3 regions of the Chryseobacterium nakagawai genome follow, and region 2 is predicted to be linked to each of the others. Evidence: riboswitches for the same ligand, from Rfam matches in the RefSeq annotation. Region 2 holds a riboswitch; each other region holds the start of a gene.
The links. Region 2 has a riboswitch for cobalamin ahead of EL260_RS08835 (T9SS type A sorting domain-containing protein). Riboswitches for the same ligand answer to the same signal wherever they lie in the genome.
Positions count from the first base shown of each region.

Region 1: linked by a shared signal. The riboswitch ahead of prpB (methylisocitrate lyase) and the one ahead of EL260_RS08835 (T9SS type A sorting domain-containing protein) in region 2 are both predicted to bind cobalamin.
Region 3: linked by a shared signal. The riboswitch ahead of EL260_RS02870 (TonB-dependent receptor plug domain-containing protein) and the one ahead of EL260_RS08835 (T9SS type A sorting domain-containing protein) in region 2 are both predicted to bind cobalamin.

Region 1 is NZ_LR134386.1:3,960,960-3,967,701, reverse strand. Features, by position in the region: gene EL260_RS17905 (acyl-CoA dehydrogenase family protein) at 1-142, opposite strand, end outside; gene EL260_RS17900 (CoA-acylating methylmalonate-semialdehyde dehydrogenase) at 233-1,729, opposite strand; gene EL260_RS17895 (bifunctional 2-methylcitrate dehydratase/aconitate hydratase) at 1,804-3,255, opposite strand; gene prpC (bifunctional 2-methylcitrate synthase/citrate synthase) at 3,290-4,444, opposite strand; gene prpB (methylisocitrate lyase) at 4,431-5,342, opposite strand; cobalamin riboswitch at 5,784-5,977, opposite strand; gene EL260_RS17880 (helix-turn-helix transcriptional regulator) at 6,321-6,742, opposite strand, start outside.
Region 2 is NZ_LR134386.1:1,918,233-1,924,974, forward strand. Features, by position in the region: gene dnaG (DNA primase) at 1-1,110, shown strand, start outside; gene clpP (ATP-dependent Clp endopeptidase proteolytic subunit ClpP) at 1,222-1,908, shown strand; gene EL260_RS08835 (T9SS type A sorting domain-containing protein) at 1,996-3,111, opposite strand; cobalamin riboswitch at 3,178-3,369, opposite strand; gene EL260_RS08840 (esterase-like activity of phytase family protein) at 3,627-4,895, shown strand; gene EL260_RS08845 (pepsin/retropepsin-like aspartic protease family protein) at 5,019-5,780, opposite strand; gene EL260_RS08850 (helix-turn-helix domain-containing protein) at 5,899-6,742, opposite strand, start outside.
Region 3 is NZ_LR134386.1:632,283-639,024, forward strand. Features, by position in the region: gene EL260_RS02850 (hypothetical protein) at 1-187, shown strand, start outside; gene EL260_RS02855 (TonB-dependent receptor plug domain-containing protein) at 192-2,171, shown strand; gene EL260_RS02860 (MbnP family protein) at 2,216-3,082, shown strand; gene EL260_RS02865 (cytochrome-c peroxidase) at 3,099-4,118, shown strand; cobalamin riboswitch at 4,249-4,435, shown strand; gene EL260_RS02870 (TonB-dependent receptor plug domain-containing protein) at 4,549-6,591, shown strand; gene EL260_RS02875 (YncE family protein) at 6,588-6,742, shown strand, end outside.

The sequences.
Region 1 (6,742 bases), 2.0 Mb from region 2:
ATTCACCAGCTTTGGTTATAGCTTCTCTTGGAAATATCTTTTGGGCATCCCATTCTGAAGCATAAGGCATGAGCTCTTTTTCAGCAAACTTTCTTGCGGCATCCTGAAATGCCAGTTGTTCATCACTTAGGTTAAATTCCATAATTTTTAGGGTTTAAAATTTGAATTGAAAGTGCTCAGATCGTGAATGGGGACTTGCCTCTTATTTTCAGTTGCCCACTTTCATCATGCACTATTTTAAACTGATCGTCATATTGAGACTTCCTCCCGGAACATCTTCTTCAAACCAGCGTGCGGTAATGGTTTTGGTTTCTGTATAGAACTTTACTCCCTGCTTTCCGTAAGAATGAAGATCTCCAAAGAAAGATTTTCTCCATCCTGTAAATGAGAAAAATGGCAATGGAACAGGAATCGGAAGGTTGACTCCGATTTGTCCTACTTCAATTTCATGCTGGAATTTTCTGGCAGCAGCTCCTGAATTGGTAAAGATCGAAGTTCCGTTTCCGTAAGGGTTGTTGTTGATGATCTGAATAGCCTCATCCAACGTGTCTGCTTTTAATAAAATTAAAGCAGGGCCAAAGATTTCCTCTTTGTAAATATCCATTTCTACAGATACATTATTGAACAGAGTAGGGCCTACAAAATATCCGTTTTCATATCCTTCTACGGTGCAGTTGCTTCCATCTAATAATACTTCAGCGCCCTGGTCATAAGCACTTTTAATAAGTCTCAATACCTTTTCCTTAGACTGTTGATTGATTAATGGGCCAAATGCAGCAGATTCGTCAGACCATACTCCAGGTTTGATAGTGCTTAATGCGGTTTTGATCTCTTCTACCCAGTTTTGAGCTTCACCTACCAGAACTGCAACGCTGATAGCCATACAACGCTGCCCGGCAGCACCACACGATGCACCTACCAGATTGTTGATGACCTGTCCTTTATTGGCATCAGGCATAACGACCATGTGGTTTTTGGCGCCGCCAAAAGCCTGAACTCTTTTCAGGTTATCGGTTCCTGTACGGTAAACGTGTTCAGCCACTGGAACAGAACCCACAAATGAAATGGCTTTGATCTCAGGATGATTCAGGATATGATTCACCTGATCTTTGGAGCCATGAACAATATTTAAAACACCTTTTGGAAAACCGGCTTCTAAGAATAGCTCTGCCATCTTCATGGAAGTCATCGGGGTTTGCTCAGAAGGTTTTAGGATAAAGGTATTTCCACAGGCAATGGCCATTGGGAACATCCATAAAGGAATCATCGCAGGGAAGTTGAAGGGAGTAATTCCTGCACAAACTCCAAGAGGCTGAATATAGCTGTAAGTATCTACGCCACGCGCCACATTTTCTACAGTTTCACCCATCATCAGGGTTGGAATATTGCAGGCATGTTCCACAACTTCAATACCACGCCATACATCTCCCATTGCATCTGCAAAGGTTTTTCCGTTTTCTTTGGATAAGATTTCGGCGATTTCTTTCTGATGCTCTTTTAAAAGGTGCTGGTATTTAAAAAATAACCTTGCTCTTTCAGGAGTGGCTACCTCTTTCCAGATTTTGAAAGCTTCTGTAGCAGCTTCAATGGCCTGGTCGATTTCTGATACTAATGTTAAAGGTACTTCAGCAAGAATTTCTTGGGAAGCAGGGTTTTCTACAGGAAGGTATTCTTGAGTTTTACTTTCAATAAACGCTCCGTTGATTAATATTTTTACTTTTTGTGACATGCTTTATTAAGTTGAAAAGTTGAGAAGGAAAGTTGAAAGTAAGTGGTGTTGCTTACTTTCAACTTTTAATTGGGTTATATTACCAGTAGATCAACGAATTCATTGACATTAAGATTAATCAATGTTTCGTATTCCAATGAGTTTTCAAGGACTGTTTTTTGCTGTTTTTCAGGGAAAATACGAGCTAAGTTGACTTTGTATTTCTTGATGAGTTCCGGAATTCCTTCCTCTCTTCTTCGTTTGTGTCCGATAGGATATTCTACCACAATTTCATCCAAAACAGTTCCGTCATTAAGTTCTACGGTCATCGCATTAGCAATGGAACGTTTTTCAGGATCATGATAATCGGTTGTAAACTGAACATCTTCCACACATTCTATTTTATCACGCAGAATATCAATTCTTGGATCTGAAGCAATATTATTTTCATAATCAGCAGCCGTTAATCTTCCATAGATCAATGGTACAGCTACCATATATTGGATACAGTGGTCACGGTCTGCCGGGTTGTTCAAAGGCCCTTTTTTATCGATGATACGAATAGCCGCTTCGTGGGTACGGATGGTCACCTTTTTGATATCGTCTGTTGTTTTTCCAAGCTTTTTCAAGGTAGAATGCAGTGTCATTGCAGCTTCTACAGCAGTTTGAGAATGGAATTCAGCCGGGAATGAAATTTTGAATAATACATTCTCCATCACATAAGAGCCATATTCTCTCTGGAATTTAAATTCATTTCCTTTGAAAGAGACATCATAGAATCCCCAAGTTTTAGCTGTTAAAACAGATGGATAGCCCATTTCTCCTGTTTTAGCGATTAATGCTAAGCGTACTGCTCTTGAAGTGGCATCACCCGCAGCCCATGATTTACGGGAACCTGTATTGGGAGCATGACGGTATGTTCTTAAAGATTGTCCGTCTACAAAAGCTAATGATACAGCATTGATGATCTCATCACGAGTTAAGCCTATCAATTTTCCAACAACAGCTGTAGAAGCCAGTTTTACCAATAATACATGATCAAGACCTACTTTATTGAAAGAGTTTTCCAATGCCATTACGCCCTGAATCTCGTGAGCCATGATCATAGCTTCCAATACCTGCTTCATTTTTAAAGGCGCTTTTCCTTCCGCAATATTGGTTCTTGATAACCAGTCTGCTGTTGCTAAAATTCCACCCAGGTTATCTGACGGATGTCCCCATTCAGCAGCCAGCCATGTATCATTAAAATCTAGCCAACGGATAATAGCTCCGATATTGAAAGCAGCCTGCACAGGATCTAATTGAAATTGTGTTCCCGGAACCTTCGCACCATTAGGAACAATTGTTCCTTTCACGATAGGGCCTAAAAGTTTTGTACAAGCTGGATAAGTTAGAGCTTCCAGACCACATCCGATGGTGTCCAGAAGACAATAATGAGCGGTCTTCCAGGCTAAATCGTTTTTAATTTCGTAGTCTAATACATAATCTGCAATATCTACTAATACTTGATCCGGTTGTGGTCTTTCATTTGAAATGTGTGATGACATCTTTGTTTTATAGTTTTATTATTAGGTAATTTGTTTATTTTCTGTCTTGTAGAGAAACGTATTCTTTATTTTCCGGGCCTGTATAATTGGCACTTGGACGAATGATTTTTCCATCCTGTCTCTGTTCAATAATGTGAGCGCTCCATCCTGTCACTCTGGAAATAACGAACAGTGGAGTAAACATAAGGGTTGGTACTCCCATTAAATGGTAAGATACCGCAGAGAACCAATCCAGGTTCGGGAACATTTTCTTTTCTTCCCACATCACGGTTTCTAACCTTTCAGCGATATTATACAACAGCATATCTCCAGCCTCTTCTGAAAGTTCTTTGGCTACTTTTTTAATGACTACGTTTCTAGGGTCTGAAATTGTATAAACAGGGTGTCCAAATCCGATAATTACCTCTTTGTTAGCAATACGCTGGCGAATATCAGCTTCAGCTTCGTCCGGTGAGTTGTAACGGCTTTGGATTTCGAAGGCCACTTCATTGGCTCCTCCATGTTTTGGTCCTCTTAAAGCACCGATAGCTCCTGTGATACATGAATAAAAATCTGATGCCGTTCCGGCAATAACACGAGCGGTGAATGTAGAAGCATTAAATTCATGTTCCGCATAAAGGTTAAGCGATATTTCCATGGCTTTTACCCAGGAATCAGGAGCTTTTTTACCATGTAAAAGGTGAAGGAAATGCCCGCCAATCGTATCATCATCTGTTTCTACATTGATTTCCTTACCATTGTGGGTGTAGTGATACCAGTACAAAAGTCCGGAACTGAATGAAGCTAATAATTTATCAGCAATATCTCTTGCTCCTGCCACATTGTGATCATCTTTTTCAGGCTGAATACTTCCAATAGCGGATACCATAGAACGCATGACATCCATGGGATGAGCCGCTGCAGGAATACTCTTTAAAATATTTCTTACAGAATGCGGAAGCCCTCGAAGGGATTTTAATTTGGCTTTATAATTTTTCAACTGAGCTCCTGTAGGCAGCTGACCATAGATCAAAAGATAAGCTACTTCTTCAAATTCTGCTTTCTCTGCCAGATCCAGAATATCATATCCTCTGTAATGAAGATCATTTCCACTTTTTCCTACGCTGCAAAGCGCGGTGTTACCTGCTGCTACTCCTGAAAGGGCTACGCTTTTCTTAGGCTTGAATGTTGGTTCGCTATTCGTTGACATTACTAATATTTTGTTTAAAAAGGTTATCTAATTTTTGTTCATAGTCATGGTATCCAATGCTTTGGTAGAGTTCTTCTCTGGTTTGCATTGTGTCTAATACATGGGCCTGAGTTCCATCTTTACGAATGTGCTCATATACATTCAACGCGGCTTTATTGGCAGCACGGAAGGCTGAAAGAGGGTAGAGGATCAATCCTACTCCTGCGTTTTTCAATTCATCAACCGTGTATAGATTGATCATTCCAAATTCGGTTATATTAGCCAATACAGGGATTCCTGTAGCATCTACAAATTTTTGATAGAAGCTTAAATCGGGAACGGCTTCTGCGAAAATGAAATCAGCCCCGGCTTCTTTATAAGCCGCTGCTCTTTCTAAGGTTTTTTCCAATCCTTCATTGGCAAAGGCATCTGTTCTGGCTCCGATTACGAAGTTTTCGTCGGTACGCGCGTCAGCAGCAGCCTTCAATCGGTCTACCATTTCTTCTTGGCTTACAATTTCTTTTCCTGGACGATGACCACAACGTTTTGCTCCTACCTGATCTTCAATATGCAGAGCAGCAGCTCCTGCTTTGATTAATGACTTTACCGTTCTGGCGACATTAAACGCTGATGGGCCAAAACCTGTATCTACATCTACCAATAAAGGCAAATCACAAACATTGGTAATACGCTGAATGTCTATTAATACATCTTCCAGCGTGGTAATTCCAAGATCCGGAACTCCTAAAGATCCGGCAGCAACACCGCCTCCCGAAAGATAAATGGCATTAAAGCCTGCTTGTTGAGCCAATAATGCATGATTGGCATTGATGGCTCCTACAATCTGAAGAGGACTTTCTTTGTGCATGGCCTCCCGGAACTGAGCACCGGGGGACTTCCAGTTTTCATTTTTAGTCATTTTAATATGTATTGTTTAGTTGAAATTTGTGCGATAAGAAAGAAGAGTTGCTATGCTGCTGCTGTGCGGTAAAAAGAAAATGATCTGAAGAAATCAGATGCGTTGTTGATGAGCATGAAGCTTGAGGTTGTTGTGAAACTCTGCAGCATGAGAACTTTGTGATAGATCTCTTGCCCATGGATGCATAATCGTGATTGGCTTGGTACATTTTTAACTTTTTACATAGATTAAACCCAATAAAAAGTTCTTGATAAACTTCACGATGTTTTGTGAGAAAGAAAAATTATGGAAAGGGGACACGGATGAGTTATAGACCTACAGAATAAGCACACGCTATTCTGCCAGTATCTACCTCAAAAATGAGATCAGTAGATAAACAATATTATCACACAATTATCCATACCGTATCATACCTGACTATAAGCTTCAGATCGCGAAAGCATCGTCACTACGAAATAGGCAGGTCTCCTGACTTGTAACAGTTTTTATCATCCTTCCCATATACCGGAGTATACAGTGGATATTGATTTGATAAAAACCTTTAGTTGTTACTTACAGTTGCGCGACAGTTCGTGATTTACACACGATTCCCTTTTAATACACCGCTAAGTGTAACCAATTTCGGTTGATAAAGAAGGTGTTAAGAACTCCTTGGTGGTAAATATAGCCATTTTATGAGAACGACAAAATATTTTATGTAAACAATAATTAATTTTGGATAATTAATTGATAATGTTTGTTTTGTGAATCTTTGTTTTTTGGTGATATGATAAAAATCAGTCTTTTTGTAGTGTTTTCTTATTACCAAATCATTAACAAATAAGGCTGAATGTTACATGAAATAAAATAAAAGATGTGTTTTTATGGCTACTTTTTATATTTGAAAATAGTGGAGTTAAGTCTTATAGCGAAGGGTGAGCACTAAGGGATGATTTTATGAATTTTAACGGGTGAATTAAGTTGAGATTATTGATGAATTTAGTGAGTTATACCATTGGCGTTCCTAAGTTTACTAGGAATTAAATTATACTTTCTCTTAAATGCTGCTGAAAAATGTCTCGGATTTTTGTACCCGATAATTTCAGAAATTTCATTAATATTCAAATCTCCTTCAAGAAGCATTTTTTTTGCCTGTTCCATCTTTGTATCATTCCAGAAATTAAAAACGGTAGTTCCAAACAGTTCCTTAAAGCCTTTTTTTAATGTAAATTCATTGGTCCCTACTTGATGAGCAAGGTCTATTAATGAACAGTTTTGGTCAAGATTGTTAATGATAAAATCTCTCACCGCATATATTTTCTCTTCATCTTTTTTAAGAAGGGATGAAGATTTGCTGTTAAAAAGCTGTTCCAACTGTAAAAGGAGAAGTTCTGCCACTTTTGCTTCAAGATAGATTCTTT
Region 2 (6,742 bases):
CTGACCACAGAGCAAATCAAGCTGATTAAAAGGCTTACGGAAAATGTAACGATTCTTTTTGATGGAGATAATGCCGGAATCAAAGCGAGTTTCCGAAGTATTGATATGCTCCTTACAGAAGGAATGAATATTCGTGTTCTGCTTTTTCCGGATGGGGATGACCCGGATTCTTTTGCCAGAAAGCATCCACAAGAATATGTAGAAAAGTACATCGAAAATGAAGCGATGGATTTCATCGACTTTAAAGCTGAGATTCTGTTACGGGATGTTGGAAATGATCCTATTAAAAAGGCAGAGGCCATTCGTGATATTGTTAAATCGGTTTCCTTTGTACAGAATGCACTGAAAAGAGAGGTATACCTGAAGGAGGTCTCCAATAAATTCGGACTTTCTGAGCAGAGTCTTTTCAATGAGCTTGATGTTCAGAAGCAGATTACCCAGAATCAGACCCATCATGTTCAGCAACAACAGAAGGAAAAAGTCGCACCAAAGCTGGAGATTGTTCCTTTGGATCAGGAAAAAGAAGATCCTTTTTTATTCGATGTCCTGTTTATGGAGAATAAACTGGTAGATCATATGCTGATGTTTGGAGATATTGTACTGAAAAGAAGAAATGAGAATAATGAAGAGTATCAGATTACAGTCATTGAAGAGATTCTTCATCATTTTGAAGAAGAGCAGTACGCATTTTTAGTCAAAGAAAATGAGATCATTATCAATCAGGTAAGAGAGGGAATTCAGAAAGATGAATTGAGAAGTGGAAACTTTTTTGTATCTTTTATGGACGAGGAAATTACAACAAAGGTTGTAGATGCTTTGATGCCACTGGATGAACTTGAAAACTGGGCTTCCAGAAATATTTATCCACCTAATTACGGAGATAAGGTAGCAGATCAGATTCAGGGTGATGTTTTATTGCATAAATACAGGTATATTGATTATCTGATCACAGAAACGGCTAAGGAACTGGATCAATACAGCAGCACTGATGAAGTAAAATACTATGAACTTATTAAAAAAATTACCTTGTTGAAGCAGGCTTCCATTAGATTAAGTAATATCATTGAATATTCCCCAATTAAAGGAATCTATGGGAATAGAAAGAGATAGTGTAAGACAAAATAATTACAGATTCTATGACAAAAAGTCCTATAAAATTTTAGGAATAAATATTGTAATTTAAACGTTGAAAATAGTATTAAAATAATACATAATATAAATATGGACATTAAAAAGGAATTCAGAGATTTCTCTGTAAAACATTTAGGAAACAACGGTCTGGCTACCGATCAGTATATGGGAATGTATGGCCCAACGAATCTTACTCCATACATCATGGAAGAAAGAAGACTAAACGTTGCTCAGATGGACGTTTTCTCTCGTTTGATGATGGACAGAATTATCTTTTTAGGAACAGGAATTGACGATCAGGTAGCGAATATCGTTACTGCTCAGCTTTTATTCTTAGAAAGTGCAGATCCGTCTAAAGATATTCAGATCTACATCAATTCTCCTGGGGGTAGTGTGTATGCAGGATTAGGTATTTATGACACCATGCAGATCATTAAGCCTGATGTAGCAACAATCTGTACAGGTATAGCTGCTTCAATGGGAGCTGTATTATTGGTGGCAGGAGAAAAAGGAAAGCGCTCTGCACTTAAACACTCAAGAGTTATGATTCACCAGCCTTCAGGAGGAGCTCAGGGAGTTGCTTCTGATATGGAAATCAACTTAAGAGAGATGTTGAAATTGAAGCAGGAGCTTTATGACATTATCGCTCTTCATTCAGGGCAGACTTATGAGTGGGTAGAGAAATCTTCCGATAGAGATTACTGGATGACTTCTGAAGAAGCTAAAAACTTTGGAATGGTAGATGAGGTTTTACAGAGATCTACAGAAAAAAAATAATTGATTGTATAATCATATTGAAAAAACGCATCCAATTTGGATGCGTTTTTTGTTTGACTGCGAATGCACATATTTTTATATTCATTTTTACTTCTTCACAACCTTATGCACTGTAGAACCATTTTGGGTTTTAACCTCAACCCAATAGATTCCGGTATTTAAGGCTTTAAGATTAATTTTTGTTGCTTGTGAAGTCATTATTTTCTGCCCTAAAGAAGAATAAATATTTACTTCTTTCACCTTTTCAGAACTTTCAATCTGAATAAAATCACTCGTTGGATTAGGATAAATATTGAATAAGGCCTTTTTATTTACAGAAGAGACGGATAATGTAGCGTTACTTGCCTCAGTAGGAGTGAAAGGTCTTCTTTCTCCGAAGCTTAATCCCAACCAGCTATTGTTACCCAATTGTATCTGGCTAAGATCATTCTTTTTCTGCCAGCTGGAAAGATCTTTTCCTGTATATAATTTCCAGTTTTCTGCTCCAGAGTTGTTTCCCGTAAAGGCATTTAATGACAGACTGGAAATTTGATTATTGCCAGAAGTGAAATTGAAATATGAAGCTTGGGATTGAATTAGCTGTAAAGCCTGTTCCGCTGTTATACTGCCATTATATTGAATTCCAAAAACGAAGGAGTTGGCTTCACCATGAGAGTTATTGGTTCCAAAATCTACAACAACAAGACTTTTATTAGTTCCTGTACCAATCCAATTGGTAATTTGAGATGAGGTATACCATTGGGAGCTGTAAGCCGGTACAGGCGCTGATGGTGGAGTGTCGATTTCATCAATACCATAGGTAATACCAAACCACAATCCATCTGTTAAAGCAGTGTAACCTACACCATTATTTTGATTGGACATATTCCCGGCATTGAGACCAGACCAGGTAATCCAGTAATCATCTGTGCTTGGAGTGTGGTGATTGTAGGCAAAACTGTACAGAAACCCTGAAGGGATATCAGCCTCTATTGTAGGTTCTGCCGCCGCAATAGCGTTAATCATGTCTTCCGCCATTAAATTATTACCATCAAAACGATAGCCCCACGCATAAGAGGCAGGTGTATTGTTATCATTGAAATCGGCTATGAAATAAGCCTTTTTAGAACCGGTTCCTACCCAAAACTTAATGTCGTTTTCAGTGAATTGAGCAAAGAATAACTGCATAAAAAGCAGCAAGAAAAAAAGAGAGATTTTTCTCATAATATAATTAAATTAAAGTTTTATTCCCGAAACTTATTTATTGACAGGATGATCTTTAATCCTGAAATTAAATGGGTCTTCAAGGCAGGTCTCCTGGCTCGCATCCTATAGCAGACCTTCCCAGACTTTGGAGTCCAGTGGTATCGTATAGCTACAGGTAAAACAGCTTACAGTTGCGGGTACAGCTCAAGATTTGAATAATATTCTCACTTGATTCCCTATAGTGAACAGTGTTCAACCTTAAAAACGGTGCAAATATATCATATAAATTTTTGATGTCTGTTTTGTGAATTATATAGCAATGGTCAGCTTTTTCTGATGTTGAATTATATTTTTAATAATGGGTTTTATTGATTGATAATAAATTGAGTTTTAATTTTGAATTTTCGAAGTTAAATTTCAATTTTTGTTGTTTATATTGAATTAATCTCAAAGTTATATTGTTAAAATACAATTATCATTACATTCAAGATCAGTTTATAATCAAGTTATACTTTCGCGCCATAAAAGTTAATATGAAAAAACTACTATTATCTGTTTTGATGATGGCTTCATTATGGTCATGCAGCAAAGATGATGACAACAATGTAAATAACCAGGATATTAATTATTCTAAGCTTCCGCAGGAGTTTCCGTTTTCAAAAATGGTAACAATAAACGGAGTAGATGTTATTAATGGTGGATTTGGATCAGGCGCAGCCGCCCATCCTACAAGAAAAGGAGAGTTTTATGTCATTACAGACCGTGGCCCGAACACTGATTACCTAAACGGAAAAAAGTTTTTAACCCCCAACTTTACACCAACTATAATGCATTTTAAAATTAATGCAGAAGGGAATGTGGAAGTCATTAAATATATTAAACTTAAAAATCCATCAGGACAACCTATTACAGGACTTCCAAACCCAGTAGGAATGGGAAGTACAGGTGAAGTAGCTTACGATGCAGCAGGAAATGTTCTGGGTACAGATAAATATGGTTTAGATAGTGAAAGTATTGTAGCAGCACCCGATGGTACATTTTGGGTTTCTGATGAATATGGACCACATATTGTTCATTATAATGCTGATGGAGTAGAGCTGGAAAGAATAAGCCCGATTGGGGTAAATACAGGAAACAGAAAATTACCTGCAGTTTTAGCTAAAAGAAGAGCTAACAGAGGAATGGAAGGTCTTTGTATGACTCCGGACGGAAAAACATTGGTAGGAACCATACAATCAATGATGTTTGTCCCATCAAAGGCGTTGGCAACAAATACAACCTTAACGAGAATTGTAACTTTCGATATCAATACTGGACAAACGAAACAATACCTATATAAACAAGATGGTGGAGCTTCTGATTCGGTTTGTGATATTACAGCATTAGGTAATAATGAATTCCTTGTCATTGAAAGAGATGGTAACTTCGGAACACAGGGCGGAATTAAAAAAGTATACAGAATCAATCTAAATGATGCAACAGATGTAAACGGAACCGATCTTGCAGCGGTAGATGGGATGAAGGTAAACGGAAAAGCACTGGAGCAATGTACATGGGATGAGCTTACCAATGCAGGAATTAAACCTGTTTCTAAAAAAATAGCTGTAGATCTGGTGGCAAAACTAGGTTATGAACATGATAAATTTGAAGGAATTGTTTATTTAGGAAATAATAAGCTGGCCGTTTTCAATGATGATGATTTTGGAGTAGTAGATGACGGAAACGGGAATCCTAAAGCAAAAATACTGCCTAAAACGGGAAAGGTAGACAAAGGAACTATGTATATAGTCGATATTCAATAATTAGATTTTTTTTAACAGAAAACGGCGTGATTTATTCCGCCGTTTTTTATTATATTATTATTGACCTTGATAATTAGTTTAGAAAATAAAAGATATTTGGAAGAAAGGTGCTGTTTGTTCGGCTTATTCAATCCAAACTCTGTTATTTTTAAAATCAATTGTGAAAATATAGCTGCACATGGCTTCAAAATTGAGTACGCCATCATAAATAATATCTCTTGTAAATGACTTTGAGGTAAATGTTTTTTTTCCAATAATAAATGGAGTCTCAGAATTCATTTGATCCTTGTCTTTTGATAGCTTCCAGGTTGCAGCAGTTTCTGTAGATAAAAGTAAAGGCCCGCTGTTTCCAGAATCAAGAAGAAACCAGTATGATTGATTGTCTTTTGGAAGATTCAAAAAAATATTAAGTTCAGTAGCTTCCAGACCATTGGCAAATCTGCTGGAAACTAGATGTTTTCTATGTATTGCCTTTTTGGATGAAGAATGACTTTCAATAATAATGGTATTTTTAGCAAGATTGAGCGTAAGAATATGATCAGTAAATGATTTTAAAGAGATGAGACCATCTATTTTAGGAAATTCTTTTGGCAGAATAGTCATTGAGATATGATCTGATTTTTGAACTTTAATAATTTCTCCGCTCATTCTAAATCCTGTTGCACTTCCATATATTTTTTTGTTAAAATGCTTTGCGATCTCTGGAGAAATAAGTGTCCCACCTCCACCGGTATCAAAAAGGAAATTATATTTTTCCCCTTCAATAATTACCTCTACAGTTTTCATGTTTTCAATATAAGGTTTTAGTCTTATTGTGTCTTGTCCAAATCCCCAAATGCTTATTCCTAAAAATAATAAAGTGAAAAATGTTTTCTTTGTTTTCATAATTCTTTTGTTTGTTGTGTGAGACAGAATAGTCTCTGTTTTATAGCAGACAAATTTGAATTATTATCTTCCGAAAAGCGACCGATTTTAAAAAGTCGAACCAAATAAAAAGGGTTGATCAATTTGCTTTATAAAAGGTATTTCTGTATTCTGTAGGGGTTAAAGTAGTATATTTTTTAAATGCAGTATTAAATGATGATTTTGAATTAAAGCCAACCTGGTATAAGATTTCTAAGACAGTGCAATCTTTTTTAGAATGATTTTTTAATAATTCCATTGCATTTTCGATGCGGTGTGTATTCACAAAATCAAAAAAATGCTGATTCATATTTGAGTTAATTAAAACGGACAATTCCCGGGTTGACATATTCATTTGCGCTGCAAGGTTTTGAACCGTAAGAGCTGGATCTAAATAAGGCTTTTCTTCTACCATATATTTGTTCAGTAATTCGATTTGGAAATTGATACTGTTATCGTTGATCTTTTGTTGGTCTTCTGATTTGATCTTCGAAGGTATTTCACCTTTTAAATCGTTTATGATCTGTAACTGAGTATCAACTCCTCTAAAAAATTCAGGATATTTTAATGCTTTTAAAACAAACCAGCTCGTGACAATTAATGCAATGATATCCAGAAATCCATTAATGAAAATTAGAAGTTGATGATTATCGGTATATCTCAATATATTTTTAAAGGTTGCAAAATAATGAACAGCTGTAAAAAGTAAGGTTATTTGAAACAACCATTTAAAGACTAAATTGGCAGAATAAGATTGATTTTGGAGATAGAGATTTCGGGTTCTTCTTAAAATCAAGAAAATGAAAATTGTGTAAACTAAATACTGGATTTCTATCAAATATTGGAAAATAATCATTTCAAAGGTTTGATGATGATGCTTGAAGAAATACTTTTTTTCAATATCATCAGCCCCATAAATTCCTGAAGCCAACAAAAGGTTGATA
Region 3 (6,742 bases), 1.3 Mb from region 2:
TTTAATACAAGGGAATGACGGATTGTATCACGGTCTTGTCAATTATACCATGACAGGAAACTGGACCTTAAATTTTATCATGCTGAACCAAAATGGTAAGATCATCAAAGGAACTAAGGTTTCTACTGATTTTACACCAGGTGTTCCGGGCGTTAAAAGTGAACTTTTTATTGATACTTTATTCTAATTTCATGAAGCAGTTTGGAATTATATTAATCTTTTTGGGAGTTATTATCAATGCCCAAAACAGAAAAGTACGAAAAGATAGTATTGCTCATTTAGCTGAGGTAAAAGTAAAAAGCAATAAAAAGAAGATTGAAACGGATATGAAAATGGCCGTTTCAGTGGATGAATTTCTAGCATCTTCGGACAAAATAAGCTTTATAAAACGAGGGGCATATGCGTGGGAGCCCTTACTCAATAATATGAGTACGGAAAGATCTGTCATTACTCTTGATGGGATGCGTATTTTTGGAGCATGCACTGATAAAATGGATCCGGTTACCTCCTATATGGAAAGTAATACTCTTTCAGGGGTAGATATAAAATCAGGTCAGGAAGGAAGTTCACATGGAGCAACAGTAGCAGGAAGTATTGATCTGAAAAGAAAAAGTACTCCTTTTGGTCTTGAAAAAAAATGGAATGGGGCCTATCAGACAGGTTTTGAATTCAATAATAAGCAGTTTTTTAACCTTGGAAATATATCCTATTCCGGGAAGAAGCTTGTGGTAGACGGAAGTATTTCCTTCCGGAAAGCAGGTAATTATTACGATGGGAATGATGTAGAAGTAAATCACTCTCAATATAATAAGTTTAATACGGGAATTGGAATCGCTTACAAAACAAGTCTTTTATCTTCAGTGAAAGTGGATGCAATCTTTGATATGGCAAAGAATGTTGGATTTCCTGCTTTACCAATGGATTTATGGCTTTCCAGAGCAATGATTACCTCAGCATCCTACAAACAATTATTTCAAGAAGGATTAATTAAGTCCTGGGATACAAAAATCTATTTCAATACCATTGAACATTATATGGATGACACAAAGCGTCCTGAGAATCTGGTACACATGGATATGCCGGGATGGAGTACTACCTATGGGCTGGTTTCTTCAATGAATCTCACAAAAGAGCGGTATACTTCAGACATAGAACTTAATGCCTACAACAATACATCAATTGCAGAAATGCGGATGTATCCTCAGGATAGAAAGAACAGAACTATGTTTGCGTATAGCTGGCCTTGGGTAACTACACGTTTTGCCAGTCTTTCGATGAATAACAAATGGGATATATCTGATAAAAGCCGTTTGAGTTTCGGAGGATCATTAGGACTGAACTATAATGAGTCTAAATATCCTGAATTCAATTGGATCTTCCATCCGGGAGCATCACCGAAAAAGACTAGAATTCTTCCCAGCCTGCATGCAGGATATCAATTTACCAATCATCATTTTAATTTTTCTGTAGGAACGGGCTACGGCCATAGAGCGCCTTCCGTTTCAGAAGGGTATGGCTATTATATCTACAACAGCTTTGACCGCTATGACTATATCGGAAATCCTGACCTAAAAAATGAAATTTCTTATGAAACCAATGCCAGTGCAGGTTTTAGGAATGAAAAGATGAGTATTGAAGCCAAAGTGAATTACTTCTATATTCAGAATTATATTATCGGAAGAATTCTGAGTCTTGGAAGTCCTATGAATTATCAATCGGTAGGAGTAAAGGCTTATACTTCACTGGATCATGCCACACTCTTTAATATGTCTCTGAATGCCAATTACAGCATTATTCCGGATTTACACTGGAAAGGAACATTGACGTATGCAAGAGGAAGGGATGATAAAGGAAAAAATCTGCCTTTCATCCGTCCTTTGAGCTATCTGACCTCTTTACATTATACCCATGGGAATTTTGGAGTTCAGACCTCTGTAAATGGAGATTTTGTTCAGCTTAATTACAGTCCGGAATATGGTGAAGATCAGACAGCGGCTTACACCGTATGGAATTTTTCCATGGATTATACTTTCAAAATCAAAAAACTTAAGACCATTTTTCAGGTAGGAGCCGAAAACCTGTTAAACAAATATTACAGCACCTATGCAGACTGGGGAAATATCCCAAGAATGGGTCGTAATATTTATACGTCTTTAAAAGTCAACTTTTAAAGATGACAGAAACTTTAATTAAAACAACAACTAAAATTTTTAAAATGCAAAACTTAAAACAATATCTACTATTATCTGCTTTTTCATTAGGTGTAATTTCTTGCCAAAACAGTGATGATAATCCTGTTGCCAATAACGTTACCCTTGAATTCAAGAATACGTTTAAAAATGAAACGATTATTCTCGGAGGTGCTACTTCAAGTACAGCCACGATCAATACCTCAGCAGAAGGACAGGCTCATCATTTTTCAGAATTGAAATATGTAATCAGTAATATTCGTCTGGTAAAAGCAGATGGTAATGAAGTCCCTTATAAAGTCAATGATCTGGATCAGGGCGCTACAGTGATTGACCAATCAAAACCGGAAACGCTTCGTTACTTATTGAGTAATATACCTGCTGGAGAGTATAAAAAAATCAAATTCGGATTAGGAGTAAAAAAAGATCTGAATGTTTTGGATCAGGTGAGATTTCCAAAGTTCTATGCCACTGCAGGTTCCAATGATACCCAAATGATGTGGGAGTGGGGAGCAGGGTATCGTTTTACAAAAATTGAAGGTTTTTATGGAACAGATAACAAACAGATGTCTATCCACACAGGAAGTACCATAAAAGGATCAGAAGGTAATTTTACCCAGGGAGTAGATGCGTATAGAGATGTCACTTTAGATCTTTCCCAACATGCTATCGTGGGTAGCAAAGCGCCTAAAATTATTATTAAAGCAGATTTTGATAAATTGTTGACGGGGAAAATCAATACGATTGTATTGGTTACGGGAACAGGATCAGATGGCAATGCTACTCCGAATATTCATACTGCTAACCAAATGGTAAAATTTGTTGATAACCTCGGTGGAAACGGTTCAAGTGATATTTCCGGAATGTTTTCAGTGAGTGCTGTTGAAAACTAAACTTCTTTCTGCTGCAATGAAAAAAGGATTAAGCATTTTAGCCATTATTATTCTGTTAATATCTTGTAATAACGATCGTTACGAACCTATTTCTGGCGATAATCCACAGATTTCGCTCAATATTCCGTCTGGATTTCCGGAACTAAACAATTCGGTGAACTCTAACAGACCTACAAAATATGGAGTAGAGTTGGGGGAAAAATTATTTAATGAGAAAAGGCTGAGTGCAGATAATAGTATTTCCTGCTCCAGTTGTCATATACAAGGAAATGCCTTTGCAGATCATAATGCACAGGGAATAGGAATTCAGAATAGAGTAGGATTGCGAAATGTTCCTGCTATTCAGAACATGCTCTTTATGAAGTTTTATAATTGGGATGGCAATATCCTTCAATTGGAGAATCAACCCTTAGTTCCTATTATCACTCATGAAGAAATGGGTTCTTCTATTCTGGAGGTGATAGGCAAAATAAGAGATGATATGATGTATAAAGATCTGTTCCGAAAAGCCTTTGGAGACGAAACCATTACTGCTGAAAGAATTTATAAAAGTATTGCACAGTATGAGTACACCCTGATTTCTGCTAATAGCAAATATGATAAGGTAAAAAGAAAAGGAGGAGAAACTTTCACAGAAAATGAAGCCTTGGGATATCAGACTTTTCAACAGAAATGTGTGAGTTGTCATAATACAGAATTATTTACCGATCAGAGTTTCAGAAATATCGGGTTTCCTGTAAATCCGGATACCAATGAGGCGGGACGGGGAAGAGTTACCGGTATTCCAGCAGATTATATGAGCTTCAGAGTTCCTTCTTTAAGAAATGTAGAATATACGGCTCCTTATGGAAGCTATGGCCAGTTCCCAACATTAAGGGCAGTCCTTGATTATTTTGATAAAGGGGTTCTATCTGCAGATAATCTTGATCCTGTTTTTAAAAATAATGGAAACAGAATTCCTCTCTCAGAGCAGGAAAAGACCAATCTTATCCTGTTTCTGAAAACACTGAGCGATCGTGAATTTGTGAAAAAATAATCATTGCTAAAAACAGAAAAACTCAGTAAAAATTGATTGTTTAAATCCCGTTACAATGTAGCGGGATTTTTCATGTTTATTGATTGATAATCATTTTGTTCTGCATACCATCGTATCTGGTGGGAATTTTATATCTTTGCCGGAATTTGGTGAGCCATAATAAGCTCTTAAAAGGGAATCCGGTGAAAATCCGGAACAGACCCGCTGCTGTAAGCTCCACACCAAAGTTTTTGAAAAATAGATCCACTGTTTTTAGGAATGGGAAGGATTTCAAAAACGGAGTAAGTCAGAAGACCTGCCAGAAATAATAAACGTTTGACGCTTTCGTGGAATAAAGCTTAGGACAACAATGATTTTGTGCAGTGACAGCTGTGCTTTGTCGTTGCTTTTCTTATATCCATTAGCGTCATCATGATCCATGAATGAGCTAATGATAGCAAAACTAACTACATTTCAATTCCATAAAATTGTTTTCACGGCATTCGTGTTTACCTCACAATTCCTGTTTTCTCAGACTCATAAAAAAGACAGTATTAAAGGAGAAGCTATAAAGACTGTCAATATTTACAAAAAGAATTTTAAAGAAATCCTTCCTGCTCAGGTCTTACAAGGCGAAGAGCTTGAACGGCTCAACAGTCATTCTGTTGCTGATGCACTGAGATATTTTGCCGGAGTTCAGATTAAAGATTATGGCGGAATGGGTGGTTTGAAGACGGTCAATATCCGAAGTATGGGAAGTCAGCATGTAGGTGTTTTCTATGATGGAATCCAATTAGGGAATGCTCAGAACGGATTGGTAGACTTAGGAAGGTATTCTTTGGATGATCTTGAAGAAATCTCATTGTACAACGGTCAGAAAAGTGAAATTTTCCAGCCTGCCAAAGATTTCGGGTCATCGGGATCCATTTATTTACAACCCAAAACACCAACATTCACCGGCGGTAAGAAAACCAATCTTCTGATCAGAGCAAAAAGTGCTTCTATTGATTTATTTAATCCTTCCTTCCGTTTAGAACAAAAAATTTCAAAAAGAATTTCAGCAAGCGCCAGTGCAGAATTTCTCCAAAGTGATGGCCTTTACAAATTTTACTATGGTAGGAAATTCCCAAACGGTACTACAGCAGCTGATACCATTTCCAAAAGATATGATTCCGATATTAAGGCAAAGCGTTTTGAAACCGCTATTAATGGAACTTTAAATAACGGAAGCTGGAATATCCGTGGATACGGTTATATTTCAAACCGTGGTATTCCGGCACCTATTGTAAAGAAGCGTTTTAAAGCAAGAGGTGCAAGAATGCTTGATGAAAACTATTTTGTACAGGCCAATTTCAGAAAAAAGCTGTTTCCTAAGCTTGAAACTCAGCTGAAGGCGAAGTTTGCTTATGATTATACTTATTTTAATGATACAGTATTATCTCAGGCAGTTTATCCCGCAAAAAATACCTATATCCAACGGGAGGTTTATCTTTCATCTTCCAATATTTATACAATCAATTCAAATTGGGATGTGAGTTTAAGTGGGGACTTTCAGTATAATAATCTTGATGCTGATTTACGTGAATTTTCTTATCCTACGCGTTATACAACTCTTGTTGCATTGGCTACAACCTATCAGTGGAACAGATTTAAATTCTTAGGAAGCCTTTTAGGGACATTTACCTTTGAGGAGGTAAGAATGAACAAGCGACCTGATGACAGAAGAGAATTTACACCAGCCTTCTTTATGAGCTACCAGCCGACTTCAATACCGGAACTTACGCTTAGGGCATTCTATAAAAATATCTTCAGATTACCAACTTTTAATGATCTGTATTATACCAGCGTAGGAAATACTTATCTGCAACCCGAGTTTACCCATCAGTATGATGTAGGGTTTACGTATCAGAAAAAATACGATCATTCTTTATTTAAAGGACTTTATATAAAAGTAGATGGATATTATAACAAGGTAACAGATAAAATTGTTGCTGTCCCTACTACCAATATGTTTAGATGGATGATGCTGAACCTTGGAAAGGTCGAAATCATCGGAACAGACGTGAACATTCAGACCGAATTAATGTTTGGAGATGTAAAAGTTAAACCATTATTAGCATATACCTACCAGAGAGCGAAAGATAAAACGATTAGTGAAGGGAAGACAGAAACCTATTATGGACAACAAATCCCTTATACACCCAGGCATAGTGGATCTTTTACCTTAATGGCCGACTATAAAGACTGGAGCTTCAACTACAGTACAATTTATGTAGGAGAAAGATATGATGGGCAGCTGGATAATATTCAGTACAATTTTATTCAGCCCTGGTATACCCACGATCTTTCTGTTCAGAGAAAATTGAGACTGGCAGGGCATCCTTTTAAAATCAACCTTGAAATGAACAATGTTTTTAACCAATATTATGATGTGGTAAAAAACTATCCTATGCCGGGAAGAAATTTCAGACTCACTTTAAACTTCACCTTATGAGAAAGCTAAATATTTATTTCTTGTTTTTTGCATTGGTAACGCTTGTTTCCTGTCGTACCGATGAGATTCTTATTCCTATGGAAGTTGTGGAAGGGCTTAACCCTGTTGAAAACACGGGAATAAAAGGATTCTATGTATTGAATGAAGGAAA